DNA from 3 places in the Streptomyces sp. NPDC040405 genome. Region 3 is predicted to be linked to each of the others. Evidence: riboswitches for the same ligand, from Rfam matches in the RefSeq annotation. Region 3 holds a riboswitch; each other region holds the start of a gene.
What was found. Region 3 has a riboswitch for cobalamin ahead of metE (5-methyltetrahydropteroyltriglutamate--homocysteine S-methyltransferase). Riboswitches for the same ligand answer to the same signal wherever they lie in the genome.

Region 1 (10,314 bases), on a different contig from region 3:
GCGAACCGTCCGGCAGATCGGCGGTGCCGTTCTCGTAGTACAGGTTCTCGAAGTACCAGTCGGCGCCCGCGTTGTACGCGTCGTTCTGGTAGTTGTAGCGGCTCGTCGCGTTGCCGCCCCAGCGGCGGACCGGCAGGCGCAGTTCCTCGGCGAGTGCCTCGTCGGCGAAGTTGATTCCGTAGATGTGCGGGTCGATCGCCTTGCGGCCGGTGGTGGTGTCGACGCTGAGGGCGGGGCCATCCGCGGCGGCGGAGGAGGCGGCGGACCGCGCTCCCCCGCCCGGTAACGCGCTCGCCGGGTGGGGACCGGCCAGCCCGGCGGCGGCCACCAGCAGCACCACGGCCGCCGGGGCGGCCCTCGGAGTCATGCGCCTGGGTCTCGAGGTCATGCGCGGGGGTCTCCTTCGGGGCGGCCGTGCTGAGGACGGGGAGAGATGGGAGCGCTCCCATCCTGCGCATGGTCAGCGAGCACCGCGGGAGTGTCAACCGTCTCGACCGAACCGGCCGCCACCGGCCGCCGTCTCCGCACGTCGTACGTCGCGTACGTCATGCGCGTGGATCCAGCCGAAGTCCTCGGCGACGACGTCACCACCGACCACGTCTCCCCCGCGGGCCGGATCCCCGCCGACAGCGCGGCGGGCCGCTGGCTGGCCGAACGCCAGGTCGCCCGCCGCGACCTCAACCAGTACTCCACCCGCCGCAGCAACCACGAGGTCATGCTGCGCGGTGCCTTCACCAACCCGGCGGTGGCCAATCTGCTGCCCGGCACCCGGCCCGGCCCGACCGCACCCGAGTCCTGCCCGTGCTCTGCTGGGCGTACGGGCGGTCGTCGCCGCGTCGTACGAGCGGATCCACCGCAGCAACCTGACCGGCATGGGTGTGCTGCCACTGGAGTTCTCCGAGGGCGACAGCGCGTCGGCACACGCGTTCACCGGGCAACCGGGTGGTGTTGCACCTCCACGGCGACGGCGGCCGCCACACCACGGCGGAACTGCGGCTGCGGATCCACTCCCGGCAGGAGCTCGCCTACCTCCGCCACGGCGGGATTCTGACGTACGTGGTCCGCCGCTCCCTTCAGGCACCATGATGGCCCTGCGGGCGGATGGCGTCGAAGAGAGACGGTGGGCATGGACTGGGAGACCTTCGCGGAGCGGCTGGCCGTGATGGCGCGGGACCTGCTGGCGCAGGACTCGGTGGACGGGACGCTGGAGCGGATCACCCAATGCGCCGTGGAGATCGTCGAGGGGTGCGACTCGGCCGGAATCCTGGTCCTCCATGGTCAGCGGGTGGAAACCCTGGCCCCGACCGACGGTCTTGTGGTCCGCTCCGATCAGCTGCAGGAGCAGACCGGCGAGGGGCCGTGCTTCGATGCCGCGCTCCGCAGCGAGCCCGTCTACCGGATCAGGGACTTCGCCGAGCCGCAGGAGAGGTGGCCCGACTTCGGGCGCCGGGCCCGCGACCTGGGCATCGGGAGCATGATGGGCTTCCTGCTCTACACGCGGGAAGAGGAACTGGGTTCGCTGAATCTCTATTCACGGAGCACGGGCGTCTTCACCAAGGGCAGCGAGACGGCGGGCTGGCTGCTGGCCTCGCACGCCGCGGTCGCCTTCTCCAGCGCCCGTACCGCCGACCAGCTCCAGCAGGCGCTGTCCACCCGGCACACCATCGGCGAGGCCATGGGCATCCTCATGGAACGCCTGAAGGTCGGCGAGGACGATGCCTTCAACGTGCTGCGGCGGGTGTCCCAGGAGCGCAACATCAAGCTGCGGGACATCGCCCGGCAGGTCTGTGAGAGCGGCGGCATCGACTGAGAGCCGAGCCGCCGCCGAGGCGGCTCCACCGGCCCGCATTCTGGACCGGAAGAGCCTGGCCATCGTGTTCCCCCGGGGGACTCGCCGACAGCGTGGGCCGCGAGTACCCGCCGCCCGGACCCGTATGCATACGTACCGGGCCCGATGACGACCGATCAGCGGGCGAGGGCCGGGCAGCGCGCAAGGGCAGGTCAGCGGGCCAGGGCCGGGATGATGCCGCCCGCGAGAATCGCCTCGCACTGCCGCGGGGAGAGCCGGTGGCGCAGCGGATACTCCTCGTCCCGGGTGACGTTGCGCACCCGGAGCGCCGGGGCGTCCGTCCGGGCGAGGGCCTCGTGCAGACCGGACAGCCGCAGCCGGTCGTCGGTCCCGATGCGCGCGTAGTCGCCGGGATCGTCGAATTCGAGGGCGAGGACGCCGAAGTTGGCGAGGTTCTGCCAGTGGATGCGGGCGTACGACCTGGCGATGACCGCCCGTAGCCCCAGGTAGCGCGGGGTGATGGCGGCGTGTTCGCGGGAGGAGCCCTGGCCGTAGTTCTCCCCGGCGACGATGAAGTGTCCGCCGTCGTCCCGGACCGACGCGGCGCGCCGTGGGTAGTCGGGGTCCAGCCGGGTCAGGGTGAACTCGGCCAGCTTGGGGATGTTGGACCGGTAGGGCAGGGCCTTCGCCCCGGCCGGGGAGATCTCGTCGGTCGAGACGTCGTCACCGGCCTTGAGGAGGACCGGGCCTTCGAGGGTGTCCGGCAGCGGATCGAACTGGGGCAGCGCGGAGATGTTGGGGCCGCGCCGCAGCTGGACGCGGTGTGCCTCCTCCGGTGGCAGCGGGGGCTCCAGCATGGCGTCGTTGACCGACGGCGGTTCGGGGGTGTGCGGTGCGGGCGGGACCGCCGACAGCCGGTCGGCCCAGTCGCGCGGATCGGTGATGACGCCGGTCAGCGCGGAGGCCGTGGCGGTCTCCGGCGAACACAGCCACACCGCGTCGTCCTCGGTGCCGGAGCGGCCGGGGAAGTTGCGCGGGAACGTACGCAGCGAATTGCGCCCCGCCGCGGGGGCCTGGCCCATGCCGATGCAGCCCAGACAGCCCGACTGATGGATGCGGCCACCGGCGGCGATCAGGTCGAACGTGGCACCGGACCGCGTCAGGTCCTGGAGGATCTCGCGGGAGGTCGGGTTGATGTCGAAGCTCACCTCGGGCGCCGTCTGCCGCCCCGCCACCATGGCCGCAGGTACGGCGAAGTCGCGGAACCCGGGGTTGGCGGAGGAGCCGAGGACCGCCTGCCCGATGGGCTCACCGGCGGCCTCCCGGACGGGCACGACGTTCCCCGGGGAGGTGGGCCGTGCGATCAGCGGCTCCAGGGACGACAGGTCGATCTCCTCGTCGAGGTCGTAAGCGGCGTCCTCGTCCGCGACGATCTCCACGTAGTCCTCGCCCCGCCCCACCCCCGTCAGGAAGTCGCGCACCGCGCCGTCGGAGGGGAAGACGGTGGTGGTGGCGCCGAGTTCCGCCCCCATGTTCGCGATGACGTGCCGGTCCATGGCGGTGAGGGAGGCCAGGCCGGGCCCGTGGTACTCCAGTACGCGCTGGACGCCGCCCTGCACCCCGTGGCGGCGCAGCATCTCCAGGATCACGTCCTTGGCGCTGACCCACGGGGGCAGTTCCCCGGTCAGCCGGATGCCCCAGATCTTCGGCATGGTGAGGTGGAGCGGCCGTCCGGCCATGGCGAGGGCCACCTCCAGTCCGCCGGTGCCGATCGCCAGCATGCCCAGGGAGCCGCCCGCGCAGGTGTGGGAGTCGGATCCGGCGAGCGTTCTGCCGGGGGCGCCGAAGTGCTGCATGTGCGTCGGATGGGAGACACCGTTGCCGGGCTTGGAGAACCACAGGCCGAAGCGGCGGGCGGCCGAGCGCAGAAAGAGATGGTCCTCGGCGTTGCGCTCATCGGCCTGGAGGATGTTGTGGTCCACGTACTGGACGCTGACCTGCGTGGCGACCCGGTCCAGCGCCAGCGCCTCCAGTTCCTGCATCACCAGGGTGCCGGTGGCGTCCTGGGTGAGCGTCTGGTCCACGCGCAGCGCGATCTCCTCCCCCGGCTCCATGCGGCCGGACACGAGGTGGTCGGCGATCAGCCGTTGCGTCACGGTGCCGTGTGCGCGGCCATGGGGCAGACCCATAGCGGTACCGCCTTCCCGGTGCGGCGCGGCCGGACGGTCCGGGCGCCACCATGGCGGTTCCCGTTCCGCGGCGGCCATCCCGGGCGCGCCCGGGCACAGTCACCCGGACGGGCGCCCGGGCCCGGCGGCCGGTGTCAGCCGCCGTCCGCGTCCGCGGCGGCCGGGGCGGTGCGGACGCGCCAGCGCTGTTCGACCTTGGCGATCCGCCAGTAGGCCAGCGCCGCGGCCCACACCACGACGAACAGGCCGACGATGATGAATCCGACGTTGTCCAGGTTCAGGGCGGAGATCCAGCCGGTGACGGAGTCGCGCAGGGCGAGCTTGTCGTGCAGGACGCCGACCAGCTCGATGGTGCCGATGAGGAAGGCCACCGCGATCGACAGACCGGTGATGGCCAGGTTGTAGAACACCTTGCGGACCGGGTTGGAGAACGCCCACTGGTAGGCGAAGTTCATGAAGGTGCCGTCGAGGGTGTCGAACAGGCTCATCCCGGCGGCGAAGAGCAGCGGCAGGCACAGGACGGCGTACCAGGGCAGTCCCGCTGCGGCGCCGCTTCCGGCCATCACCATCAGCGTGACCTCGGTGGCGGTGTCGAAGCCGAGCCCGAAGAGGAAGCCGAGCGGGAACATCTGGCCGGGCCGGGTGATGGAGTTCGTGAAGCGGCCCAGGACGCGGTTCATGAAGCCGCGCGAGTCGAGGTGCGCCTCCAGTTCCGACTCGTCGAACCGCCCGGCGCGCATCGCCCGGAAGACCCGCAGGATGCCGAGCAGGGCGACCAGGTTGAGCGCGGCGATGAGGTAGAGGAAGGTCCCGGACACGGTGGTGCCGACGACGCCGAGGACCTGGTGGGTGCCGGAGTTCTCGTTGATCAGGGTGCCCGCCAGCTGGGTTCCTCCGGCGACCAGGGCGGCCAGGGCCACCACGACGCTGGAGTGGCCGAGCGCGAACCAGAAACCCACCGACACCGGCCGCTTGCCGTCGGCCATCAGCTTGCGGGTGGTGTTGTCGATGGCGGCGATGTGGTCGGCGTCGAAGGCGTGCCGCATGCCCAGGGTGTACGCGGTGATCCCGAGGCCGACGCCGAACGTCTTGGCGCCGACCTCGTAGTGCTGGGGCTCGACGACCAGGAAGAGCAGGCCGAAGGCGACGGCGTGCAGGGCGACGATCACCGCCAGGAGCCCGGCGGTCCGGACGGTGTCCTCGCGCCGCCAGTGGAATGCGGTGGGCAGGGTCATGCGGTCACGCTCCAGCACCTCGTGGATCACTTCGTGAGATGCCGCGGCCGGTCTCCTGGCTGACGGGTCGACGCGACCGCCCCTGCCTTCCCGGCCGCGCGGTGGCGGCCAGTGGCTCCGCGGCCCGGTCGTGCGGCCGCGGAACGGGACGGGAACTCCCCGATCACAGTGGCGAGGGCCGCTCCGGTTTCGCACCGGCTTCCCGAACACCACGGCGCCGCAACCATAGGCGCCACCCCGCAAAACCGGCAAGTGAGGCACTTTCAGCCGCGGTCACGCGAGGCACGCCGGTCACGCGCGTGAGGTGAGGATGCTGAGCGCGTTGGCCACGACGATGGCGCCGATGGACGCCCACTCGGCCCACCCCAGGCTCTGGCCGAGGAGGATCCATCCGACGACGGCGGCGAGGACCGGGTTGACGCTCATGAACAGCCCGAAGGTCTGGGCGGGTACGCGGCGCAGGGTGAACAGGTCGGCGAGGTAGGGCACGGCGGAGGAGAGGACACCGGCGACGATGGCGTAACCGGCCGCTCCCGGGGTCGGCGGGTGCTGGACTGCGATGACGATGCCGACGGGCAGGAACAGCACGGCGGAGACCGCGGCGGCCGCCGCAGACCCCTGCGCCCCGGGGACGCGGCGGCCGACGGTGCGGTTGAGCAGGATGTACGACGCCCAGCAGGCGGCGGCCAGCAGCCCGAGGCCCAGGCCCAGGTAGTCGGTGGAGGGCTGGGGGCGCATCAGGGTGATGACGCCCGCCAGGGCGACCAGCGCGCAGCACGCGTCCGTGCGGCGGTGGGAGGCGGACAGGGCGATGGTCAGCGGGCCGAGGAATTCCAGCGTCACCGCCAGCCCGAGGCCGATGCGGTCGATGGCGCTGTACAGGGAGAGGTTCATGGCGCCGAAGACCAGGGCCAGCAGCAGCACCGGCACCCACTGCTGCTTGGTGAAGGACCGCAGGCGGGGGCGGCCGACGGCCAGCAGGACGAGGGCGGCGACGTACTGGCGTACCGCGACGACGCCGGAGGCCCCGAGCACGGGGAAGGCGAGGGATCCGATCGCGGCCCCGGTCTGGTTGGACAGGCCGCTGCCCGCCATGGTGAGCACACCGGCCATGGGCCGCCCGGCCGGGTTCGGTTCCGGGAGGTCCGGACTCGTGGGTGACGTAGCGGTCAGGTGCTCGGGGGCGGAAGCGGGGGCGGGGGCTGCGTCCATGCCCCGATCGTGGGGCCGGGCGACCATTGCGCAAAATGCGTTTGCCGTCGCACCTATACGCTTGGGTTATGGATGTGGAGCTGCGTCAGTTGCGCTGTCTCGTCGCGATCGTGGACGAGGGCACGTTCACCGATGCCGCCATCGCGCTCGGGGTCTCCCAGGCGGCCGTGTCCCGCACGCTGGCCTCGCTCGAACGCACCCTCGGGGTGCGGCTGTTGCGGCGTACGTCGCGGACGGTGACCCCGACCGGCAGCGGACTGCGCGTGGTGGCGCAGGCCCGGCGGGTGCTCGGGGAGGTGGACGATCTGGTGCGGGAGGCCACGTCGGGCCACACCCGGCTGCGGATCGGCTACGCGTGGTCGGCGCTGGGCAGCCACACCCCGGCCTTCCAGCGCCGCTGGGCCGCCGCGCATCCGGAGACCGATCTGCACCTCGTCCGGGTCAACGCCACCACGGCCGGTCTCGCGGAAGGGGCCTGTGACCTGGCGGTACTGCGCAGACCGCTGGAGGACCGGCGCTTCGACTCCGCCATCGTGGGGCTGGAGCGGCGGCTGTGCGCGATGGCGGCGGACGATCCGCTGGCCCGGCGCCGCTCCATCCGGCTCGCCGACATCGGCGACCGCACGCTGCTGGTCGACCGGCGGACCGGCACCACCACCCCCGAGCTGTGGCCGCCCGGCTCCCGCCCGGCCGTCGAGGAGACGCAGGACGTCGACGACTGGCTCAATCTGATCTCCACGGGCCGCTGTGTGGGCATGACCGCGGAGTCGACCGCGCACCAGTATCCGCGGCCCGGCATCGTGTACCGGCCGGTGCGCGACGCCGAGCCGATCGCCGTGCGTCTTGGCTGGTGGCGGGACGATCCGCATCCCGCGGGGCAGGCGGTGATCGAGCTGATCACCGCGCTCTACCGGGCGGGGTGAGCAGCCGGTCTGCTAGGAGAAGTGCCTGCTAGGAGAAGTGCCGCCTAGTAGAAGTGCCGCCGTCCGGCGACCGCGTGACCCGCGGCGCCCAGGGCCCACAGGACCGCCCCGATGACGAGAAGGACGATGCCGATCGTCCACAGAACGGCGATACCGGTCAGCAGACCGATGATGAGGAGAATGACCCCGAGGACAATCATGGCGTCCTCCGATCTCTCGGGATTGCTCCACTTCAACTATCCGCCTCTTCCGCCTGCCGTGCCAACACGTCGCGCCCCCACCGGGGGCATCCGCGCGCGGCTCGGGCATCGTGGCTACCGACGTGTTCACCAGGAGCCGTGAGGAGTCATCGATGACGACAGCCGAGTCCCGCGAGTCGGCGGCCGGATCCGCCGGGCCCGTGGTGCGCGCCGCCGCCGGTGCGGTGCGTGGCCGCCGGGAGGGCGGTCTTGCCGTGTTCCGCGGCATCCCGTTCGCCGAGCCGCCGGTGGGGGACGCGCGGTTCCAGGCGCCGCGCCCCGTGCGCGCCTGGGAGGGCACGCGGGACGCGTACGCCTTCGGGCCGCCGCCCCCGCAGGAGTCGGCGTTCCTGGGCCGCGGCGGTGCGCTGGAGGCGCCGACCGGCGACGACTGGCTGACGGTCAACGTCTGGACGCCCGATCCGGACCCGGCCGCCCGCCGCCCCGTGATGGTGTGGCTCTACGGCGGCGCCTACAAGCTCGGCCACTCCGGCAGCCCCGGCTACGACGCCCGGCACATCGCCCGGGACGGCGACGTCGTCGTGGTCACCCTCAACTACCGGGTGGGCATCGAGGGCTTCGCCCACATCGACGGGGCGCCCGCCAACCGCGGTCTGCTCGACCAGGTCGCGGCCCTGGAATGGGTGCGGGAGAACGTCGCGGCGTTCGGCGGCGACCCCGGCCGGGTCACCGTGTTCGGGGAGTCGGCCGGAGCCGGATCGGTCGCCGCGCTGCTGGCCATGCCGAGCGCGGCGGGGCTGTTCCGGCGCGCCATCGCGCAGAGCGTGCCGGGCACGTACTTCTCGGACGAACTGGGCCGGGACATCGCGGGCGCGCTCGCCGCCGAGGCGGGCGTGCGGCCGACGGCCGCCGGGCTGTCCACGGTGGATCCACGCCAACTGCCCTCGGCAGGTGAGGCGTTGGCCCCCAAGATGCGCCAGTACGAGGAGCGGTGGGGCAAGCTCGTCCACACGCTGACCCCCTTCGCGCCCGTCGTGGACGGCGAGGTGCTGCCGACCACCCCGTGGCAGGCGCTGGCGGCCGGTGCGGCCCGCGACGTGGAGCTGCTCGCCGGGCACAACCGGGACGAGTACCGGCTGTTCCTCGCCCTCGGCGGGCAGCTCGGCAAGGCCGGTGAGCGGGAAGCGGCGGCGGCACTGCGCGCGTTCGGGCCGGGGCCGGACGGCGAACGGGCCTATCGCGCCGCCTTCCCCGAAGCCTCGCCCGCCGAACTCCACGAACGGGTCCAGTCCGACTGGCTGTTCCACATGCCCTCGCTGCGGCTGGCCGAGGCCCAGGTGGCCGGGGGCGGCCGCGCGCATCTGTACGAGCTGACCTGGCCCGCCCCGGCGGGCGGCGGCGTCATGGGCGCCTGCCACGGCCTGGACGTACCGCTGCTGTTCGGCACCTTCGAGGCCGACCTCGGCCTGCTGCTGTTCGACGGCTCCGGGCCCTCGCCGGAGGCCGAGGCGCTGTCGTCCCGCTTCCGCACGGCCTGGGCCGCGTTCGCCACGACGGGCGACCCGGGCTGGCCCGCGTACGACCCGGACGGCCGCCTGACCCGGGTCTTCGACGCGACGCCCGAGACCACCGCCTACCCGGAGGAGGTCTCCCGGCGGCTCTGGCAGGACCACGCCTTCCCCGCCCTGCCGCTGCTCACGTAGCCCCTTCGGCGCGCCGGACGTTGGCGACCATCGTGCGCAGCACCGTGAGCGCGGCCACGTACTCGTCGTCGCCGACGCCCTCGTGGACGACGGCACGCAGCTCGGTGACCAGTGCGCGCAGCTGGACGCGGGCGGCCTCGCCCGCGTCGGTGAGGTGCAGGCGCTGCCCGGTGTCGGCCCGGAGCCAGTCGCGGTGGAGCAGCTGGTCGATGACGCGGGCGGTCTCGTGCGGACCGTCCGCGAGGGGCGCCAGCTGGGCCGCCACCTCCTCGCGGCTCGGCGCGGCGGGCCAGGAGTGCACGCAGTTGAGCACCCAGTACTGCGGCTGGGTGACGTCGATCCTGGCCATCGCGTCGCGCAGATGCCGGGTGACGGTGGTGTGGGCCAGGCCGGTCCAGTAGCCGACGGGCTGGCTCGCCAGCATGTCGTCGGTGGCGGCGGGATCGGCCGGGGCCTGGTCGGTGAGGCCGTTGCCTGACGCATTCATGATCGTGACGCTACCGTCCGGCGCCGGGCGGGAACACGGCCCGCGTCCCACCCCGTTCCCCGGCGCCGGGGGATACGGCCCTACCCTGGGGGCCGTGCACATCTGCTTTGTCTGCAGCGGGAACATCTGCCGCTCGCCGTCCGCCGCGCTGGTCTTCGCCGAGCGGCTGCGCCGCGCGGGGCTCGACAGTGCGGTACGGGTCACCAGCGCCGGTATCGGTCCCTGGCACGTCGGCGAGCCCGTCGACGAACGGGCCGGGGAGGTGCTGGCCCGGCGCGGCTATCCGGTCGAACACGTCGCGGCCCAGGTCGGCGCCGAGCACAGGGACGCCGATCTGTTCCTGGCGATGGACCGCGGCCACGAGCGCGAGCTGCGCCGGCTGGTCGACGATCCGTCCCGGGTCCGGATGCTGCGGTCCTTCGACCCGGACGCGCGGGGCGACCTGGACGTACCCGATCCGTACTACGGGGGCCCGGAGGGATTCGACACGGTGCTGGACATGATCGAAGCCGCCACACCCGGCCTGCTCGCCTGGGCGCGCGAGCGCGCGGACGCATGACGGCCGGTCCGGACCCG
Region 2 (10,314 bases), on a different contig from region 3:
GCGGCGCTCGAAGAAGTTGGTCAGCTCCTGGACGTCCTGCAGCTCCATGAAGGAGAACGGGTTCTCCGAGCCGAAGACCGCGGGGAAGCCCAGCCGCTTCAGGCGCTGGTCGGCCACGCACTCCAGGTACGAGCGCATCGACTCGGTGTTCATGCCCGGCAGCCCGTCGCCGCACAGGTCGTGGGCGAACTGCAGCTCCGCCTCGACGGCCTCCTTCAGCATGTCGGTGACCTGCTGCTCCAGCTCGTCGTCGAAGAGGTCGGGCTCCTCCTCGCGGACGGTGTCCACGACCGAGAAGGCGAACTCCATGTGCATGGACTCGTCGCGGAACACCCAGTTGGTGCCGGTCGCCAGGCCGTGCAGCAGACCGCGCGAGCGGAACCAGTAGACGTAGGCGAAGGCGCCGTAGAAGAAGAGCCCCTCGATGCACGCCGCGAAGCAGATCAGGTTGAGCAGGAAGCGGCGCCGGTCGGACTTGCTCTCCAGCCGGTCGATCTTCTCCACCGAGTCCATCCAGCGGAAGCAGAAGTCCGCCTTCTCCCGGATGGAGGGGATGTTCTCGACGGCCGCGAAGGACGCCGCCCGGTCGTCCGGGTCGGGGAGGTAGGTGTCCAGCAGGGTCAGATAGAACTGGACGTGCACGGCCTCCTCGAAGAGCTGCCGCGACAGGTACAGCCGCGCCTCGGGGGAGTTGATGTGCTTGTAGAGCGTCAGCACCAGGTTGTTGGAGACGATCGAGTCGCCGGTCGCGAAGAACGCCACCAGCCGGCTGATCATGTGCTGCTCGCCCGGGGAGAGCTTGGCGAGGTCGGCGACGTCCGAGTGGAGGTCGACCTCTTCCACGGTCCAGGTGTTCTTGATCGCGTCCCGGTAGCGGTCGTAGAACTGCGGGTACCGCATCGGCCGCAGGGTCAGCTCGAAGCCCGGGTCCAGCAGGTTCTTGGTATGGCCCGGCGCGGTGTTCACGGTGGTCATCTCGGATGCGGTGGGCATTACTGGCAGGCCTCGCAGGACTCGGGGTTTTCCAGGGAGCAGGCGACCGCGTCGTCGTCGGCGGGCGCCGCCTGAGCGGGGACGGTGGCCGTGGCGGCGCCGCCACGGGCGCTCTGGGCGATCCGGGTCGCCGGGCGGGAGCGCAGGTAGTACGTGGTCTTGATGCCGCGCTTCCAGGCGTACGCGTACATCGAGCTGAGCTTGCCGATGGTCGGCGCCGCCATGAAGAGGTTCAGCGACTGGCTCTGGTCGAGGTACGGGGTACGGGCCGCCGCCATGTCGATCAGGGCGCGCTGCGGGACCTCCCACGCGGTCCGGTACAGGTCGCGTACGTCCTGCGGGACCCAGGAGAGGTCCTGGACCGAGCCGTTGGCCTCGCGCAGCGCGTCCCGGGTCTGGGTGTCCCATACGCCGAGCTTCTTGAGGTCGTTCACCAGGTAGGAGTTGACCTGGAGGAACTCACCGCTGAGCGTTTCGCGCTTGAAGAGGTTGGAGACCTGCGGCTCGATGCACTCGTACACGCCCGCGATGGAGGCGATGGTGGCGGTCGGCGCGATCGCCAGGAGCAGCGAGTTCCGCATGCCGGTCGTCGCCATCCGCTGCCGCAGCGCCTCCCAGCGCTCGGGCCAGGTGGCCCGCGCGCCGGTGTAGTGGTCCGGGTGGAGCACGCCGCGCGCGGTGCGGGTCTCGGCCCAGGCCGGGTGCGGGCCGTGGCGCTCGGCGAGGTCGCAGGACGCCTCGTACGCGGCGAGCATGATGCGCTCGGAGATCCGGGTGGAGAGCGCCGTCGCCTCGGGCGAGTCGAACGGCAGCCGCAGCCGGAAGAAGACGTCCTGGAGGCCCATCAGGCCCAGCCCCACCGGACGCCAGCGGGAGTTGGAGGCGCCCGCCTCCTCGGTGGGGTAGAAGTTGATGTCCACCACGCGGTCGAGGAAGGTCACGGCGGTGCGGACGGTGCGGTCCAGCCGCTCCCAGTCCATCTCGCCGCCCTCACCGAGGTGGGCCGCGAGGTTGACCGAGCCGAGGTTGCAGACGGCCGTCTCGCCGTCGTCGGTGACCTCCAGGATCTCGGTGCACAGGTTGGAGGAGTGGACGACCCGGCCCGGCTCGGCGGTCTGGTTGGCGGTGCGGTTGGCGGCGTCCTTGAACGTCATCCAGCCGTTGCCGGTCTGCGCGAGGGTGCGCATCATCCGGGCGTACAGCTGGCGCGCCGGGACCTGCTTGAGCGCCCGCCCCTCGGCCTCGGCCTTCCGGTACGCGGCCTCGAACTCCTCGCCCCACAGGTCGACCAGCTCGGGCGCGTCCGCGGGCGAGAACAGCGACCAGTCGGCGTCCGCCTCGACCCGGCGCATGAACTCGTCCGGGATCCAGTGCGCGATGTTGAGGTTGTGGGTGCGGCGGGCCTCTTCGCCCGTGTTGTCCCGCAGCTCCAGGAACTCCTCGACGTCCGCGTGCCAGGTCTCCAGGTAGACGCAGGCCGCGCCCTTGCGCCGGCCGCCCTGGTTGACGGCGGCCACCGAGGCGTCGAGCGTGCGCAGGAACGGCACGATGCCGTTGGAGTGCCCGTTGGTGCCGCGGATCAGCGAACCGCGGGCGCGGATGCGGGAGTACGACAGACCGATGCCGCCCGCGTGCTTCGACAGCCGCGCCACCTGGTGGTAGCGGTTGTAGATCGAGTCCAGCTCGTCCAGCGGCGAGTCCAGCAGATAGCAGGAGGACATCTGCGGGTGCCGGGTGCCGGAGTTGAACAGCGTGGGGGAGCTGGGCAGGTACGACAGCGTGCTGGTCATCCGGTACAGCTCGGCGACGTCCGCCAGCGCCCGTGTCGACAGGTCCTCGGCGAGCCCGCAGGCCACGCGCAGCAGGAAGTGCTGCGGGGTCTCGATCACCTGACGGGTAATCGGGTGGCGCAGCAGGTAGCGGCTGTGCAGGGTGCGCAGCCCGAAGTAGCCGAAGCGGTCGTCCGCCCCGTCGGCCAGCGCCTGGTCGACCAGCGCGTCCAGCCGGGCGGCGTGGGTGGTCGCGAACTCGGCCGTGGAGTCGGCGATCAGGCCCTCGCGGTGGCCCACGGCGACGGAGGCGGAGAACGAGTCCGCGCCCTGCCCGGCCGCCTCGTCGGCGATCGCGCGGGTCAGCAGCCGCGCGGCGAGCTTGGAGTACTCCGGCTCCTCGCCGATGAGTCCGGCCGCCGCCTCGGTCGCCAGGGAGCGCAACTCCGCCTCGTCCGAGCCGGGATGGCGGCCGCGCAGGGCGGCGGCCGCGACCTTGCCGGGGTCGGTGGCGGGCAGGTCGGCGGTGAGCGCGGTCAGGGTCCGCAGCAGGGCGGTCCCGGGCGCGTCGGCCACTGCCGGAGTATCGGCTGCCTCTGAAACCGGGTCGGCGGGCGCGATGGTCACTGAAGTGTTCTCCCTCGCTCGGCTGGGGGCCTTCGAGGGCGGTGCGCGATGGCCGCTCACGGGCATGCCGATTTCGTTTCACGGCACACCGCGCAGCGTCCATCGACCCACCCCGCGAGGCCCGGACGTATGCAGACGGCCGTCGGCAGGTCATCGGACTCACGGGTACGCGAAAGCGCACACGTACACCGTTGCGGGACAGTTCCGGATTCGCACCGGATTCCCCTGCGGCGACAGCGAGGACGAGCATACATCTTGTGTCGTGCTGCGCACGCGCCCCCAGATGTTGTGTCGTCAGCTGGGGGGATTCGTATATATGTACGAGTTGCGCCGGGTCTTGGCCGCGCCGGAATCCCAGGAAAAACTAGCTTCCCGGACCGCTCGCCCGCCATTCGCCCAGGGCACGGGCGAGGCGGTCGCGGTAGTCGGCGTAGCCGTCCTCGTAGGCGCCGCGAAGATCGTCCCGCGGCTCGACGGTACGGGACGCGGCGCGCCAGCGGGACGCGTCCACGGGGTCGCCGAGCGACCGCCAGGCGACCGCGGCGGCGCCCCGCGCGCCGACCTCCGGCTCGTCCGGTACGGCCACCGGGCGGCCCAGGACGTTCGCGAAAATCTCCGTCCACGCGGCCGAGCGCACGCCCCCGCCGCACAGCGCGAGCCGCCCCGAGAGCCCGGCCGCCTCCAGGCAGTGGCGGGCCGCGTAGGCGATGGCCTCGCACACGGCCCGTACGGTGTCGGCGCGGGTGGAGGCGAGGGTGAGGCCGTCCAACCGCCCCTGGGCGGCGGGCTCCACGAAGGGGGCGCGCTCCCCGGCGCCGGACAGGAAGGGCAGCGCGGTCACGCCGTTCGCGCGCGGCGGGCTCCGGTCGAGCAGGGTGTCGAGGTCGGCGGTGGTCGTCCCTGTGAGATCGAGCACCCACTCCAGCGCGGCGGTGCCGACCATCGCGGGCATCGCGCGCAGCCAGCGGTCCGGGTCGGGGGTGCACAGCCACATTCCGGCCGGATCGGCCGAAGGGTCCACCGCCGCGCGGTCGGTGAGCACCTGGCAGGCCAGCGTGGTGCCGACGATGAGCAGCCCGTCGCCCACGTCCCGCACCCCGCTGCCGATGGCGCACGCCGGAAGGTCGTACGGACCGGAGACGACGGGCAGTCCGGGCGGCAGCCCGGTCAGCCGGGCCCCCTCGTCGTCCAGTGCGAGTACGGAGCCGGGCGCGGCGGGGCGCGGCAGCAGCCGGGCGTGGTCGGCCAGTCCGCACAGCTCCAGCGCGGCGGGCACATAGGTGCGGGTGGTGACATCGAGGAACGGCAGGGAGGCGTCGGAGGCGTCCACGGTGAGGACACCGGTCAGCCGCTGGGCCACCGCGTCCACGCAGTAACCCGCGACCGCAGCCCGCTCCAGCGCCTCCGGCTCGTGCTCGGCCAGCCAGCGCAGCAGCGGGGCATGGCAGCCCGGGAACAGCCCGGAGCCGGTGCGGGCGTAGAGGGCGGCGAGCGTGCCGTCGGCGCGCCAGCGGGCGATGGTCCCGCCGCCCCGGCCGTCCAGCCAGGAGATCGGCGGACGCACCGCCCGGCCCGCCTCGTCCCGCAGCCACAGCCCGTCGCCCTGGCCGGTGAGCGCGAGCGCGACGGGCGGGCCGGGGAGCGCCGCGGCCACCTCGCGCACCACCTCGGCGACCGTGCGCAGCACGTCCTCCAGGTCCTGTTCGACCCGGCCGCCGGGGAGGCGGTCCAGCGTGCTGGGGCGGGCCGCGGAGGCGAGTGCGACCCCGTCGCGGCCGAAGGCCACGGCCTTGGTGACGGAGGTGCCGACATCCACTCCGATGATCACGCGCATTCCCTGCCGCCCTCCGCAATCCCGGTGCTGTCCGGTGCTCCATCACATGAGCGATGCTAGATTTAACATCCGATACGTGATGAGGCAATGGCTGACGCAGGGGAGCCCCGGATGACCGCCCGACTGCTGCTCGTTCGCCACGGAGAGACCGTGTGGCACGCGGAGAACCGGTACGCCGGAATCTCGGACATCGCGCTGACCGAGCGCGGCCACCGGCAGGCGCGGGCCCTCGCCCACTGGGTGCGGGGCCGCGGGATCGACGCGGTGGCCTGTTCCCCGCTCGGCCGGGCGCGGCAGACCGCCGAACCGGCCGCCACCGCGCTGTCCCTGGTCCCCGAAGTCGTCGGGGATCTGCGGGAGATGGACTTCGGCCGGTGCGAGGGCCGCACCCTCGCCGAGCTGGAGGCGGAGGACCCGGCGGCCGTCCGGGCGTTCCGCGACGACCCCGAGGCCGGTGCCTTCCCCGGCGCGGAGCGCCCCGGCGAGGCCGCGGCCCGGGCCGTCGCCGCCCTGCGCGGGCTGGCCGCCGCGCATCCGGACCGCACGGTGCTCGTCGTGGCGCACAACAGCCTGCTGCGGGCCGCCCTGTGCACCCTGCTCGGCATCCCCGTCGGCCGCTACCGCGCGGTCTTCCCCCGGCTGGACAACGCGGCGGTGACCGAGATCGGGATCGACGGCGACCGCACGGCGCTGCGCTCCCTGAACGTGCCCACCGACGGCGCCACGACAGGATCCCGCCCATGACCGCGGTCCGCTCCCAGGACACCCGCCGACAGACCATCACCGCCTACGTCCTCGCGCACTCCACCGCCACCGCGGCGGAGCTGGCCGACCTCACCGGCGTCAGCCTGATGACCGTGCACCGGGACCTGGACGAGCTGGCCCGGCTCGGCGTGCTGCGCAAGTTCCGGGGCGGGGTCTCGGCCCTGCCCTCGTCGGTCTTCGAGTCCAGCCTCGCCTACCGGATGGGCGCCCACCGGGCCGAGAAGGAGGCGGTGGCGGCCACCGCCGCGGAGCTGGTCGAGCCCGGGATGTCGGTGATGCTGGACGACTCCACGACCGTCCTCGCCCTCGCCCGGCTGCTGGTGGAGTCCGCCCCGCTGACGGTGGTGACCAACGCCCGCCGGGTGATCGAGGTCTTCGCCGGGGTGCCCCGGATCCGGCTCATCGGGCTCGGCGGGGAGTACTCGCACACCCATGACTCCTTCCTCGGCGTGCCGTGCGCGGAGGCGATCGGGGCGCTCTCGGTGGACCTGGCGCTGGTCAGCACCTCGGCCATGGACGCGGCGACCACGTACCACCAGGAGCAGGACGTGGTGCTGGTCAAGCGCGCCATGCTCGCCGCCGCGGCCCGTACGGCGCTGCTGATGGACGCGTCCAAGACCCGGCGCACGGCGCTGCACCGGCTGCGCCCGCTGGCCGACTTCGACCATCTGGTGGTGGACGGCGCGGCGGACGCCCGGCTGGTCGCCGAGTGGCGGGAGCGCACGGATGTCAGGATCGCGCCCGGCCCTTCTTAACATCGCCAGTGTTAACTTGACTCCACGTGTGAGGGGCGTGATCTGTGATGTCCGAGCGGGCTGAGGTCGTCGCGGGAATCGACATCGCCACGGCGGCCGTGCGGGTGGTGTGCGCCGACGCGCACGGGCGCGTACGGGCGCGGGGTGGCGCGGAACTCCCGCCCCCGCGCCGGGGCGCGGGCGGCCGCGGCGAACAGGACGCCACGGCCTGGTGGCCCGCCGTCGCGGCGGCCCTGCGCCAGGCCACCGGGGCGCTCCCGGCGGGCGGCCGGGAGGTCGTGGCGGTGGCCGTCGCCGCCACCTCCGGCACGATCGTCCTCGCGGACGGGCGGGGCGAACCCCGCGGCCCCGCCCTGATGTACGACGACCGCCGCGCCGCCGGGCTCAACGCCCGCGCCCAGGAGGCGGGTGCCGCGCGCTGGCGGGCCCTCGGCCTGTCGGTCGGCCCGACCGCCGCGCTCGGCCGCATCGCCTGGCTGGCGGGAGCGGAGCGGCCTGCGGATGCCCTTGGGCACCGGGCCCATGGGAACCGGCATGTCGCCCATGAGGTCACCCGGCATGTGCTCCACACCCCCGACCTCGTCGGGTGGCGGCTCACCGGCGGGCCTGTCGCCACCGACTGGTCCCACGCGCTCAAGAGCGGCTACGACGCGCGCGCCGGGGAGTGGCCGGGCGAGGTGTTCGACGCGCTCGGCGTCCCCGCCCGGTGGCTGCCGTCCGTCCGGGCACCGGCCACCCCGGTCGGCACGGTGTGCGCGGAAGCCGCCGCGGAGACCGGGCTGCCGACCGGCTGCGCGGTCCGTCTCGGCATGACCGACGGCTGCGCCGGACAACTCGCCACCGGGGCCGTGCGGCCCGGGCAGTTCGTGGGGATCCTCGGCACCACGTACGTCCTCAAGGGCGTCACCCGTGACCTGGTCACCGACCCCTCCGGCGCGCTCTACAGCCACCGCCACCCCGACGGCTGGTGGCTGCCGGGCGGTGCCTCCAGCACCGGTGGCGAGGCCCTCGCGCACCTCCCGTCCGACGGGCTGCCCGCGCTGGACCGCGCCGCCGCGGACCGCGGTCCGGCCTCCGTGGTCGCGTATCCGCTGCGCCGCGAGGGCGAGCGCTTCCCGTTCGTCAGCGGCGCGGCCCGGGGCTTCGTCCTCGGCACTCCGGCCGACGACGCCGACCGGCACCGCGCCACGCTGGAGGGCGTGGCCTTTCTGGAACGCCTCGCGCTGGAGCGGGTCGCGGAGTTGGGTGTCGCTGTGGAGGGCCCGCTGTGGGCCGCGGGCGGCGGCAGCCGCAGCCCGCTGTGGACCCGGATCCGCGCCACCGTCTCCGGTCGCCCCGTGCGCGTCGCCGACCAGGCCGAAACGGCCTTCGGCGCCGCCCTGTTGGCCGCCTCCGGGACCCTCCACCCGGACCTCACGGCGAGCGCCGCCGCGATGGTCCGCCCCGGCCGGGACGTCGAACCGGACGCGCGCGAGCACGCCGCCCTCGATGCCTCGTACGCCACGTTCACCGCGGCTCTGCGGGAGCGTGGCTGGCTGCCGCCGCCCGTCACTGGGTGACGGTGCTGATCACTCCGGTGGAACCGGCGCGCTTGTTGGCCGCCTCGGCTTCCTGATACGTGACGTAGCGGCGGACCGTGCCGTCCGGCAGCGTCAATTGGTAAAGGACGACTCTTCGCGGTGCTCCGCCGCCACAGTTGCAGCCCATGGTGGTTCTTCCTTTCAGTCGCGTCAGTCCAGCCACCGCGATGCCACACCGGCGAGATAGGAAAGCGTCAGGGCGGTGGCCGGGATCTGGAACCACGCGGTGGAGTCCAGTGAAAAGGCGTAGACGGCGGTGGCTCCGGCCACCCACGTGCTCGTACACCAACCGCAGTTGACGAGATAGGTGACCGGGGAATCGTCACCGAAGCGGTCGGCGATCCAGGTCCGGAATCCCGCCGCCAGGGTGTCCTTGGTGATGAAGCGGGTGATACGGCAGGTGGTGCCGAGGGCGAGAAGGAACGCGGCAAGGCTCATCGGATCGTTCCCCATCGGTGCGATGTCATTTATTACAAGCACGACGGGCCCCAACAGGCGATACTCCGTCAGCGGATTCCCCCGAATAGCGGAGCGTTCGTCATATAAATGTGCCACTGTGCGAGCTCGTATGCGCCAAACGAGTGATGGCTGTTCTGAGGTCTTGAGCGACACGGGTGGGCGTGGATAACTGGGAACGTGGCATTCGAGGCTGCCCCATACCTCGTCGGCCATTCAGGAGCCGGGCGTTCGCTCCGCTTCTCCCGCCTCATCCGTGCACCGCTTCTGCGCTCTGCCCGGCGGCCCACCAGCTTTCCTCTCCTCCGCTGTCGGCCTGCGTGCGCCCAGTGCACCTCATCTGACCCTTCCCCGGGAGGACCTGTCATGACCTCGACCGATCTCGTGTCCGCAGCCGCACCCACCGCCGGCTACTGGCCCTGGCCCCCGAACTGGCCCCCGACACCGGTGGGGCCGCCGTTGCTGGTGTCCGTGGTGCCCAACTCGGGCCCCACCAGCGGTGGGAATGTCGTCCAGCTGACCGGGGTGAACCTGCGCAACGTCATCAGCGTGACCTTCGGCGGCATCCCCGCCGCCATCGTCAGCCAGAACGGCAACGACACCATCGTGGTGCTCGCTCCGCCGCACGCGGCCGGGAGCGTCCAGGTCCTCGTCACCACCACCGCCGGCACCAGCAACAGCCAGCCGTACACGTATGTGGCGCCGCCCCCGCCCACCGCCACCTCCATCACCCCTGCCGTGGGCCCGACCACCGGCGGCACGGTGTTCCTGATCAACGGCACCAACCTGAGCACCGTCACCAGCGTCACCTTCGCCAACGTCCCCGCGACCATCGTGGCCGTGAACCCCGCCGGTACCCAACTGGTCGGCGTCACCCCGCCCGGCTCGGCCGGCACCGCCGCCGTGGTCGTCACCGGCCCCGGTGGCTCCGTCTCCATCCCGGGCGGGTTCACCTACTTCGTCGCTCCGCCCGTGCCGGTGCCCGTCAACATCGTTCCCAACACCGGACCGGTGGCCGGCGGTACCCCGTTCACCATCAACGGCACCAACCTCGGCGGCGTGCTGGGCGTGCTGTTCAACGGCGTTCCCGCCACCAGCGTGGTCGCCACCGCCACCACGGTCACCGGCGTCACTCCGCCCGGAGCGGCTGGCACCGCGACCGTCCTCCTGGTGACGGCCTTCGGCACCGCGACCGTCCCGGGCGGCTTCCTGTACGTGTGACACGTGTGAGCCGTACGGCACCGGCAGCCGGGCCAAGCGCCCCGGCTGCCGGTGCCCACGCGTCCTACGCGGCGCCGTGGTGGCCGCCGCCCGGGCGGTGGTGGTCGAAGGCGAGCACCGGCCCAGGGGTGACCAGGAACGGCCGCATCATGGCCATGTCCTCGTGCTCCAGGATGTGGCAGTGGTACATGAAGCGGCCGGTCGCCCCGGTGAAACGGCCGATGACGTTGACCATCTGGCCGCCCGCGACCTGGATGGTGTCCTTCCAGCCCCGCTCGCTCGGCAGCACCTCCAGCTCCCCGGAGTACGTGACC
Region 3 (10,314 bases):
GTTCCCCGGCGCGTACGTCTTCGGCTCCAACGACTACTACGGACCGAAGCTGCGCAACCCCGCCCGCTACCTGCTGGAAAAGGCCAGCGGCCGCCACGGTCTGAACGGCAACGCCCCGGCCGTCGGCGCCATCCACAACCCGTGGACGGAGCTGCGCGACGCCTTCGACGCGGCCGGGTGGGTCGGCCTGTCGAACACCCGCGGTCGGCTCAAGCTGGACGACGTGGAGATCGCCCTCACCGGCCTCGACGACCCGCACATCAAGCGCGACCGCTACGCCGAGGTAGCCGGGGGCCCCGAATCCGGCGCGGACCTCTCCCTCGCCGTGGTCCACGCCCCGTACCTCCGCGTCCTCGACGCCTTCACCGCCGACCGCTACCCCCTGATCCTCGCGGGCCACACCCACGGCGGCCAGCTGTGCATCCCCTTCTACGGCGCCCTGGTCACCAATTGCGACCTGGACACCCGCCGCGTCAAGGGCCTCTCCACCCACGACGCCGGGGACCACACCTCCTACCTCCACGTCTCCGCAGGCTGCGGTACCAACCGCTACACCCCCATCCGCTTCGCCTGCCCCCCGGAGGCCACCCTCCTCACCCTCACCCCCCAGGCCCCCTGACCCACCTCCCCCGCCCCGACCTGCGAGCCCCCGGAAACCGGATTTCGTGTCTGGCCACAGGTCCGCTAAAGTAGAGCTCGTTGCTTCGGGGTGTAGCGCAGCTTGGCAGCGCGCTTCGTTCGGGACGAAGAGGTCGTGGGTTCAAATCCCGCCACCCCGACTGAAGGAACACCAGGTCAGGGGCCTGATCCGCGAAAGCGGATCAGGCCCCTGACTCGTTTCTGGGCCACCTTGGGGACACCGCATCGCTGGCGTCGCGATGGCTGGACGGGGATGGCAACGGCAATGGCCCAAGGCGAACTCGCCGTGCTGCACACGGTGCTGGCCGCATCCGGCGCGGGCGTGCGGTTGCGGCGGATGCCGACAGCGCGAGCCGCGGTGCTGACGACGGGGTCGGCCAACGTCCGGCGGGTGCCGTGTGAGAAGGCGATCACCTCTCGGGAAGGACGTACCGAAAGGCGGTCGGGCCGACCCCGTACATGTTCAGCTTGCTGCATGGATGATGCTATTGCAAGTAATTCGCAATAGTGGCTACAGCGTGGACCGGACCTCGCGGGCCGCCGCGACCAAGTGGTCCAGGGAGGCGCGGACCTCGGGCCAGGCTCGGGTCTTCAGGCCGCAGTCCGGGTTGGCCCAGAGGCGTTCGGCGGGGATGGCGGCGAGGGCCGTGCGGAGCAGGGCGGCGGTTTCGGCGGGGCCGGGGACGCGGGGGGAGTGGATGTCGTAGACGCCGGGGCCGACCTCGCGGGGGTAGTGGGCTTCGGCGAGTTCGGTGGCGACCTGCATATGGGAGCGGGCGGCCTCCAGGCTGATGACGTCGGCGTCGAGGTCGTCGATGGCCGGGAGGATGTCCCCGAACTCGGCGTAGCACATGTGGGTGTGGATCTGGGTGTCCGGGCGTACGCCGCCGGTGGTGAGGCGGAACGCCTCGGTGGCCCAGGCCAGGTAGGACGGGCGGTCGGCGGTGCGCAGGGGGAGGGTTTCGCGCAGGGCGGGTTCGTCGACCTGGATGACCGGGGTGCCCGCGGACTCCAGGTCGGTCACCTCGTCGCGCAGGGCGAGCGCCACCTGGCGTGCGGTGTCGGCGAGGGGCTGGTCGTCGCGGACGAAGGACCAGGCGAGCATGGTGACGGGGCCGGTGAGCATGCCCTTGACCGGGCGGTCGGTGAGGGACTGGGCGTACGTCGTCCAGCGCACCGTCATGGGCTCGGGGCGGGAGATGTCACCGGCGAGGATCGGCGGGCGGACGTAGCGGGTGCCGTAGGACTGGACCCAGCCGTGCTGGGTGGCGAGGTAGCCGGTGAGCTGTTCGGCGAAGTACTGGACCATGTCGTTGCGTTCGGGCTCGCCGTGCACCAGGACGTCGATGCCCGTCTTCTCCTGGAAGGAGACGACGTCCTGGATCTCGGCCGCGATGCGCTGTTCGTATCCGGCGGTGTCGATGCGTCCGGCGCGCAGGTCGGCGCGGGCGGTGCGCAGCTCGGCGGTCTGCGGGAACGAGCCGATGGTGGTCGTCGGCAGCGCGGGCAGCCGCAGCCGGGCGCGCTGGGCCGGGGCGCGCTCGGCGTACGGCTCGGGGCGGTGGACGTCGGCGTCGGTGACGGCCTCGGCGCGGGCGCGTACGGCCGGGTCGCGGGTGAGCGCGGAGGTGGCCCGGGAGGCCAGGTCGGCCCGGTTGGCGGCGAGTTGCGCGCCGATGGTGCCGGTGCCCTGGGCGATGCCGCGGGCGAGGGTCGCGACCTCGGCGGTCTTCTGGCGGGCGAAGGCCAGCCAGCGGGCGATCTGGGGGTCGATGTCGCGTTCGGCGGTGGCGTCGAGCGGCACGTGCAGCAGGGAGCAGGAGGCGGCGACGTCGACCCGGTCGGCGAGGCCGAGCAGGGTGCCGAGCGTGGACAGCGAGGCGGCGAGGTCGTTGATCCACACGTTGCGGCCGTCCACGACGCCCGCGACCAGGCGCTTGCCGGGCAGACCGCCGGCGGCGGCGAGGTCGTCGAGGTTGGCGGCGGCGGGCCCGGTGAAGTCGAGCGCCAACCCGTCCACGGGGGCCTTGGCCAGCACCGGCAGGGCCTGGCCGAGGCGGTCGAAGTACGAGGCGACCAGCAGCCGGGGGCGGTCGGTGAGGGCGCCCAGTTCGCGGTACGCGCGGGCGGCGGCGTTGAGTTCGGCGGCGGTGCGGTCCTGGACGAGCGCGGGTTCGTCCAGCTGCACCCACCGCGCCCCGGCCGCCCGCAGATCGGCCAGCACCTCCGCGTACACCGGCAGGAGCCGGTCCAGCAGGGTGAGCGGTTCGAAGTCCGGCGCGACGCCGGGGGCGGGCTTGGCGAGCAGGAGGTACGTGACGGGACCGACCAGGACCGGCCGGGCGGTGTGACCGAGTGCGACCGCTTCCGACAGCTCGGCGACCTGCTTCGCCGAGTTGGCGGCGAAGACGGTATCGGGGCCGAGTTCGGGCACCAGGTAGTGGTAGTTGGTGTCGAACCACTTGGTCATCTCCAGCGGCGCGGCCTCCTGCGTGCCGCGCGCCATGGCGAAGTAGCCGTCCAGCGCGTCGGCTTCGACGGCGGAGCGGTGGCGGTCCGGGACGGCGCCGACCATGACGCTGGCGTCCAGTACATGGTCGTAGAAGGAGAAGTCACCGGTGGGCACCTCGTGGATACCGGCGTCGGCCAGCTGCCGCCAGTTCTCCCGGCGCAGGTTCGCGGCGGTCTCCCGGAGGGCGTCGGCGCCGATCCGGCCCTTCCAGTAGCCCTCGACGGCCTTCTTCAGTTCGCGGTGGTGTCCTTGGCGGGGGTAGCCGTACACGGTGGCCCGTGCCGCCGCGGCCGCGGATGTCGCTGTCACGTAGCTCTCCTTCGCGAGCGTGCTCTCCTGAGGATCCCGGCGGGCTCAGGGGCGCGAAGGAGCGACGAACCGGGCGGGTCGACCGCGCGTCCGATACGCGCGCGTCCGCCTGGTAGGTACGCCGACCCGCCCTCGAGGTCACCGGGATGTCCGCGCGCGATCGGTCGCGCGCGGGCAACGGGCAGGTCTTCGGACTCGCGGGCACGCCTCGTGACGTACGAGGCACCTACTGGCCGTCGCTTCCCGGGTCCGTCTGTCGGACCCAGTGCGTGTGACGGCGGTCGTTCCCGCTCACCGCTGCGGGGCAGTCCCGGATTTCCACCGGGTTCCCTCTTACGACGCGCCTGCCTGGCGGACAGGGCGAACCAGCTGCGGGACCCAGCCTAGGCCGTGCCGCCGGATCGGGGCACCCCCCGCCCGCGCGCGACCGGCAAGCCGCGGGCGGACGGTGGGCAGGACCGCGGCGTACGCGGCCGGGTGCGGCGAAGGGTAGAAAGGGCGTATGCCGCGCCGCCGCTTAGGCTCCTCCCAGCCCGATACCGAGGTCTCGTCTACCGAAGCCCCGGAAACAGAAACCCCCGGCTCCGACGCCGAGGCGATGGTCACCGCCGTGCTGACCGCGTCCCGGCTGCTCGTCGCCGTCTCCGCCCGGTCCTTGGCCGCGGTGGAGGAATCCCTGACGCTGCCGCAGTTCCGGATGCTGGTCGTCCTGGACGCCGGAGGGCCGCTGAGCCTGTCCGGGCTGGCCGGGGAGCTGGGCGTCCAGCCGTCGACCGCGATGCGCATGATCGACCGCCTGGTCACGACGGGCGTGGTCGCGCGCGGAGAGTCTCCCGAGGACCGGCGTACCAGCATGATCTCGCTCACCCAGGGCGGTCGGCGCGTCGTGGCCGAGGTCACCGATCGGCGCCGCCGGGAGATCGCGCGCATCGTCGGCGTCATGCCCGCCGGTCAGCGGCGTCATCTGATCGAGGCGCTGCAGGCGTTCGCCGAGGCGGGCGGCGAGCCGTCCGTCGATTCCGGCCCGCAGGCCCACGCCGCCTGGTGACCGTACGCCCCCGTCGCAGGCCGTCCGGTCGGCGCCCGGCCGGTGGACCCGCGTAACCCTGCGAGAATGATCAACTGCTCTGGGAGACCGTAAGACCGGTGGGTGGCCGGAGGGATGGGGACGTGCGATGAGGCTGCGGGACCGGCTGCGGTACTGGTTCGACGGCACGATGGACCGGGGGACGCCCGCCCTCATCGGCTGGCTCGGCCTCGCCTCGCTGGCGTTGATAGCCGCGGTCTCCACGCTGGTGGTCGCCTTCAGCCACGAGGACACCCGGAAGAGCGGCGGCTGGTCGGGCGTGGTGTGGATGAGTCTGCTGCGTACGCTCGATCCGGGCACCATGGGCGGGGACACGGGCCGACCGCTGTTCCTGGTGCTGATGCTCACGGTCACGATCGGCGGCATCTTCATCGTCAGCGCGCTCATCGGTGTGCTCACCACGGGCCTGGAGAACCGGATCCAGATGCTCCGTAAGGGCCGGTCGCGGCTGATCGAGCGCGGCCACACGGTCGTACTGGGCTGGTCGGACCAGGTGTTCACGGTGATCGCGGAGCTGGTGGAGGCCAACCAGAGCGCCCGCCGCTCCTGTGTGGTGATCCTCGCCGACCACGACAAGGTCGACATGGAGGACCAGATCCGCGACCGGATCCCCGCGACCGGCCGCACCCGGGTGGTCTGCCGTTCCGGAAGCCCGCTGGAGCGGCGCGATCTGGAGCTGGTGAGCCCCGACACCGCCAAGTCAATCATGGTGTTGCCCCCGGTCGGGGACGACACCGACACGGACGTCATCAAGGTGCTTCTGCTGCTCAACAGCCGGAAGTGGAAGGGCCCGCGGCCGAACATCGTGGCGGCCGTGGAGAGTTCGGACAACCTGCCCGCGGCCCGTCTCGCCGCCGGTACGGACGCGCTGATCATCGACGCCGACGACATCGCCGTACGGCTCATCGCCCAGGCGCACCGGCAGTCGGGGCTGTCCAGCGTCTTCAACGAACTGCTCAGCTTCGAGGGAAACGAGTTCTACTTCCAGGACCAGCCCGCGCTGGCGGGCTCGACGTACGCGGACACCCTGGCCCACTACGCGCTGGGCATGGCCGCCGGGCTGCGCAGAAGCGACGGTGAGGTGCTGCTCAACCCGCCGATGGACACCGTCGTCCGCGCCGACGACCAGCTGCTGGTGATGGCCGAGGACGATCTGCTGATACGGCGCGCCGAGACCCGGCCCGAGATCGTCCCGTCCGCGATCACCACCGCGCCGGGTCGGCCGCCGGTACCGGACCGCACCCTGCTGATCGGCTGGAACTCCCGGGCGCCGAAGCTCATCACGCTGCTGGACAGCTTCGTCGAACCTGGCTCGGCGGTGGACGTCGCGGCGCCGCGGCGGCCGCGGAAGGCGGCGCCAGAGGGGCTGAAGAACCTGACGGTCGGCCACAAGCGGTGCGAACCCACCCGCCGGTCGTCCCTGGAGGCGCTCGACCTCGGCGGCTACCAGCACATCGTGGTGCTGTCCGACGACACCATCGACCCCAAGCGCGCCGATGACCGGACGCTGGTGACGCTGTTGCACCTGCGCGACATCGAAGTGCGGCTCGGCGACCCGTACTCGATCGTCACGGAGATGAACGACGACAGCAACCGGGAGATCGCCCAGGTCACCAAGGCCGACGACTTCATCGTCAGCACCAAGGTCATCAGCCTGCTGCTGACCCAGCTGACCGAGAACCGCGACCTCTACACGGTGTTCATCGACCTCTTCGACCCGGAGGGTTCGGAGATCTACCTCAAACCGGCCACCAACTACCTGGTGCCCGGGGCCGAGGCCAACTTCGCGACGGTCGTCGAGGCCGCACGGCGGCGCGGCGAGACGGCCGTCGGCTACCGGCTGGCGCGCCACGCCGACGTACCGCCCGCCTACGGTGTCTTCCTCAACCCCGACAAGGCCGCGCCGCTGGTCCTGGACGAGGGCGACGCGATCGTCGTGCTCGCCGAGGAGTGAGGCGGACAGGTCGGCCTACTGACGGCTCAGGGAGCGGCTGACGCCCGCCGCGGTGGTGGTGGCCAGGATCCAGCCAGTGACGATCAGGAGGTACGAGAGCCACTGGTACCAGCCCTGCGGGGCGAAGGCGCTCTCCTGCCCGAAGCCGATGATGGGGAGGAGCAGGTCGAGGGTGTAGAAGGCCGGGTTGAAATCGGGGGCCTCGCCGGATTTCAGCGGCCGCGGGTGGTGGAGCGCGAAGGCCAGAGTGCCGGTGAGCAGCAGGGCGAAGAGCCAGCCCGCGGCGCGCAGGGGGCGGAAGCCGTAGCCGACGGTGACGTCCTGGAGGTGGCCCCAGGCGCGGGCGTGGCGGGGCAGGGTGCGGCGGTGGCGGCGGAGCTTGGCGAGCTGGACGGTACGGGCGGCGGCCTCGTCGCCCGCGGCGCGATAGGCGGTGGTCAACTGCTCGTAGGGGGCCGGAAGATAGCCGTCCGCCTCGCGTTCCAGGAGCGGCAGCCGCTCTTCGGCGGGGAGGTGCGGCGCGAGGCTGCGGTAGGCGAGGCCGTCGATCCTGACGCGGTCGGGCCAGACCTCGGGACGGATGTGCAGCAGGTCGATCTGGGAGCCGCGCAGGTTCACCTCGCCCTCGATGGGGGCGGCTTCGCGTAGCCACAGCTCGCCGACGACACAGCTGCTGGCGCGCAGGGCCTGGCCGCCGGGGTGGGACAGCCGGGCGTGGGCGAGGTTGAGGTGGCGGGGCACCCGTACGCCGCGGAGGTTGACGCGGCCGTGGGCACGCAGCCGCATGGCGTGCAGATCGGTGCCGACGGTCAGGTTCTCGGCGTGCAGAGCGGTGCCGCCGGGGTCGTGGAGTTCGCTGTCGTCGAGGTTGACCTGGCCGGTGACGGTGGCCTCGTTGAGCCGTATCCGGCCGTGGGCGACGAGGCCCTTGGCCTGGATGTCGGTGCCGATGGCGGCGTTGTTGAGCTGGAGCAACGGCTGTTCGCAGCGGGTGTCCGGGGTGCCCAGACGTGCCCCTTCGAGGAAGAGCCCGCCGGTGATCTGCGCCCCCGCGAGCCGCACCGGGCCGGTCGTACGGCACCTGCTCATCCGCAGGACCCCCTCGGTGTGCAGGGCCCCGGCCGTGAGCTCGGGGAGGGTGGAGTCGCTGAGCACCAGGACGCGCAGCCGGGCCCCGTACAGCTGCGGGGTGCGCTCGAAGTGGCAGGACCGCAGCCGTACGGCGTGCTCGACCACCCCGTACTTCAGGCGCAGCTCCCCGGTGATGCGCGCGCCGGTCAGCTTCAGGCCCGCCACCTCGCCGTCGCGGGTGGGCCCGTCGAGCAACAGCGCGCGCAGCACCTCGGCTCGTATGGTCCGCTCGGGTCCCCAGGAGCCGCCGTCTTCGGGGTCGTCGTCGGCGCCTTCGCGGAAGTCGACGCTCTCGTCGAGTGGGAAGGCCCGCCAGACGCGCCGCTCCGCCGGTGTCAGGTGCGTGATCTCCACCGGCGGGATCGTGTCGCGGCGCGTCCGGGGTGTCAACCGCGCTGTGTCTCGCGGGCTTTCGGCTCGGTGGCGGCGGTTTCGGCGGCGGGAGCCGCGGCGGGCTTGGGGCGGATGAGGCGGCGCGCCAGGGGCTCGGTCCAGCGCGCGGTGAGGGGGCCGATGATGACCAGGATCAGGACGTACGCCGTGGCCATGGGGCCCAGCGACGGTTCGATGCCCGCGGTGACGGCGAGTCCGGCGATGACGATGGAGAACTCACCGCGGGCGACCAGGGTGCCGCCCGCGCGCCAGCGTCCCTTGATGGAGATCCCGGCGCGCCGCGCGGCCCAGTAGCCGGTGGCGATCTTGGTGCAGGTGGTGACGACGGCCAGGGCCAGGGCGGGCAGCAGGACCGGCGGGATGCTGGCGGGGTCGGTGTGCAGGCCGAAGAAGACGAAGAAGACGGCCGCGAACAGGTCGCGCAGCGGGCTGAGCAGGTTGTGGGTGCCCTCGGCGACCGATCCGGTGAGGGCGATGCCCACCAGGAAGGCGCCCACGGCGGCGGAGACCTGGAGCTGCTGGGCTATCCCGGCCACCAGCAGGGTCAGGCCCAGCACCACGAGCAGCAGCTTCTCGGGGTCGTCGCTGGAGACGAACCGGGAGATGTGGCGGCCGAAGCGGACGGCGACGAAGAGGACGAAGCCCGCGACGCCGAGCGCGATGGCCAGGGTGACGCTTCCGGCGGCCAGCCCGACACCGGCCAGCAGGGCGGTGACGATCGGCAGATAGACGGCCATCGCCAGGTCTTCGAGGACCAGGATGGACAGGATGACCGGGGTCTCGCGGTTGCCGAGGCGGCCGAGGTCGCGGAGGACCTTGGCGATGACGCCGGACGAGGAGATCCAGGTGACCCCGGCCAGCACCACGGCAGCCACCGGGCCCCAGCCCAGCAGCAGCGCCATGACGGCGCCGGGCAGGGCGTTGAGCGTGGCGTCGACCAGCCCGGCCGGGTACTGGGTCTTGAGGTTGCTGACCAGATCGCTGGCGGTGTACTCCAGCCCGAGCATCAACAGCAGCAGGACGACGCCGATTTCGGCGCCGATCGCGACGAACTCCTCACTGGCCCCGAGCGGCAGCAGCCCGCCCTCGCCGAAGGCCAGCCCGGCGAGCAGATAGAGGGGGATGGGCGAGAACTGGAAGCGTCCGGCGAGTCGGCCCAGCAGTCCGAGGCCAAGGATGACCGCACCGAACTCGATCAGGAAGACGGCAGAAGAGTGCATCCGTCTGTCACTCCCGCCCCAATATCGCCGCGGCGGCTTCCACGCCCTCGCGTGTGCCGATCACGATCAGAATGTCGCCGCCCGCCAGCCGGAAGTCCGGGGCCGGGGACGGGATGGCGTCCGCCCGGCGCAGCACGGCCACGATGGAGGTGCCGGTCTCGGTGCGCGTCCGCGTCTCGCCCAGCACCCGCCCGTTCCAGTACGAGTACGGGGACAGCTCGATCCGCTCGGCGACCAGCCCCAGCTCGGTCGTGGACAGCAGCGTGGGGCTGTGGTGCGCGGGCATCAGCGCGCTGATGAGCGCCTCCGCCTCGCCCGGGGTGAGCCGCGTGGCCAGGGCGCATTCGTCGGGATCCTCCCGGCGGTACGCGCTCAGCGTCCGCCCGCCGTCGCGGTGCGCGACGACCGACAGCCGCCCTTGGTCCCGCGTCGTCAGGTCGTAACGGACTCCAATGCCCGGCAACGGCGTACTGCTCAACCGCGGAACACCCACAGCGATCCCCTCGTTCGTGCGCGCCTTGGTGCTGGTCGCGCGGGTCGTAGTGTCGTTCGCCCACCGTAACAAATGGTAAAGAGTAAGTAATGGCGGAAAGTGCTCGGAGGCCCGGTGGAACAATCCGCGTTCGGGTGTCCGTACGCCCGGGAGACGCGCGAGAAAGACGGTGATCATGATCGAGTGGCGGCAGCTCAGCGTCGGTATGAGGCCCGTTCCCGAGCCCGTCGCCACCCCGGTCGTCTGGTCGGCGGCCTTCGCCGGGGCGCTGCTGCTGGTGGCCGTCCTCAACTCGCTCGGCGGCCATGGCCGACCGACGCTCGCCCTGATCGCGCTGTCCCTGTTCGCCGCCGTGCTCGGGCTGTGCGCGCGGTTCGTGGCGGCGCCGGGGACTGCGGTGCTGTGCTGGCTGTTCCTCAACGCCTTCGCCATCCCGCCCTCGGGGGAGCTGACCTGGGCGGGCGACCGCGACTCCACCTGGCTCGGGTGTCTGCTCGGCGCGACCGTCGTCGGCACGGCCTGCGCCCGCGTCGTCAACGCCCGGGCGGGCTACCGGCGCATCACGCCGCGCGACCG

Region 1: linked by a shared signal. The riboswitch ahead of nicT (Nickel transporter NicT) and the one ahead of metE (5-methyltetrahydropteroyltriglutamate--homocysteine S-methyltransferase) in region 3 are both predicted to bind cobalamin.
Region 2: linked by a shared signal. The riboswitch ahead of ACZ59A_RS11635 (ribonucleoside-diphosphate reductase subunit alpha) and the one ahead of metE (5-methyltetrahydropteroyltriglutamate--homocysteine S-methyltransferase) in region 3 are both predicted to bind cobalamin.

The regions. Positions count from the first base shown of each region.
Region 1 covers NZ_JBVIVI010000003.1:443,386-453,699, reverse strand. The annotation lists gene ACZ59A_RS15685 (glycoside hydrolase family 44 protein) at 1-388, opposite strand, end outside; gene ACZ59A_RS15680 (hypothetical protein) at 482-709, opposite strand; partial or broken gene ACZ59A_RS15675 (hypothetical protein) at 726-842, shown strand; gene ACZ59A_RS15670 (hypothetical protein) at 943-1,086, shown strand; gene ACZ59A_RS15665 (GAF and ANTAR domain-containing protein) at 1,127-1,810, shown strand; gene ACZ59A_RS15660 (aconitate hydratase) at 2,002-3,978, opposite strand; gene nicT (Nickel transporter NicT) at 4,113-5,213, opposite strand; cobalamin riboswitch at 5,242-5,442, opposite strand; gene ACZ59A_RS15650 (EamA family transporter) at 5,505-6,425, opposite strand; gene ACZ59A_RS15645 (LysR family transcriptional regulator) at 6,494-7,348, shown strand; gene ACZ59A_RS15640 (DUF6131 family protein) at 7,393-7,548, opposite strand; gene ACZ59A_RS15635 (carboxylesterase/lipase family protein) at 7,701-9,251, shown strand; gene ACZ59A_RS15630 (MarR family transcriptional regulator) at 9,244-9,738, opposite strand; gene ACZ59A_RS15625 (low molecular weight protein-tyrosine-phosphatase) at 9,833-10,297, shown strand; gene ACZ59A_RS15620 (fructosamine kinase family protein) at 10,294-10,314, shown strand, end outside.
Region 2 covers NZ_JBVIVI010000002.1:945,280-955,593, forward strand. The annotation lists gene ACZ59A_RS11630 (ribonucleotide-diphosphate reductase subunit beta) at 1-975, opposite strand, end outside; gene ACZ59A_RS11635 (ribonucleoside-diphosphate reductase subunit alpha) at 993-3,389, opposite strand; cobalamin riboswitch at 3,517-3,645, opposite strand; gene ACZ59A_RS11640 (FGGY family carbohydrate kinase) at 3,754-5,223, opposite strand; gene ACZ59A_RS11645 (histidine phosphatase family protein) at 5,335-5,967, shown strand; gene ACZ59A_RS11650 (DeoR/GlpR family DNA-binding transcription regulator) at 5,964-6,743, shown strand; gene ACZ59A_RS11655 (FGGY-family carbohydrate kinase) at 6,791-8,302, shown strand; gene ACZ59A_RS11660 (DUF7196 family protein) at 8,292-8,450, opposite strand; gene ACZ59A_RS11665 (hypothetical protein) at 8,474-8,761, opposite strand; gene ACZ59A_RS11670 (IPT/TIG domain-containing protein) at 9,146-10,000, shown strand; gene phsA (O-aminophenol oxidase PhsA) at 10,065-10,314, opposite strand, start outside.
Region 3 covers NZ_JBVIVI010000007.1:74,604-84,917, forward strand. The annotation lists gene ACZ59A_RS27040 (metallophosphoesterase) at 1-619, shown strand, start outside; tRNA gene ACZ59A_RS27045 (tRNA-Pro) at 706-779, shown strand; gene metE (5-methyltetrahydropteroyltriglutamate--homocysteine S-methyltransferase) at 1,151-3,460, opposite strand; cobalamin riboswitch at 3,624-3,845, opposite strand; gene ACZ59A_RS27055 (MarR family winged helix-turn-helix transcriptional regulator) at 3,963-4,508, shown strand; gene ACZ59A_RS27060 (CASTOR/POLLUX-related putative ion channel) at 4,636-6,501, shown strand; gene ACZ59A_RS27065 (membrane-associated oxidoreductase) at 6,517-7,986, opposite strand; gene ACZ59A_RS27070 (cation:proton antiporter) at 8,019-9,245, opposite strand; gene ACZ59A_RS27075 (cation:proton antiporter regulatory subunit) at 9,253-9,738, opposite strand; gene ACZ59A_RS27080 (hypothetical protein) at 9,914-10,314, shown strand, end outside.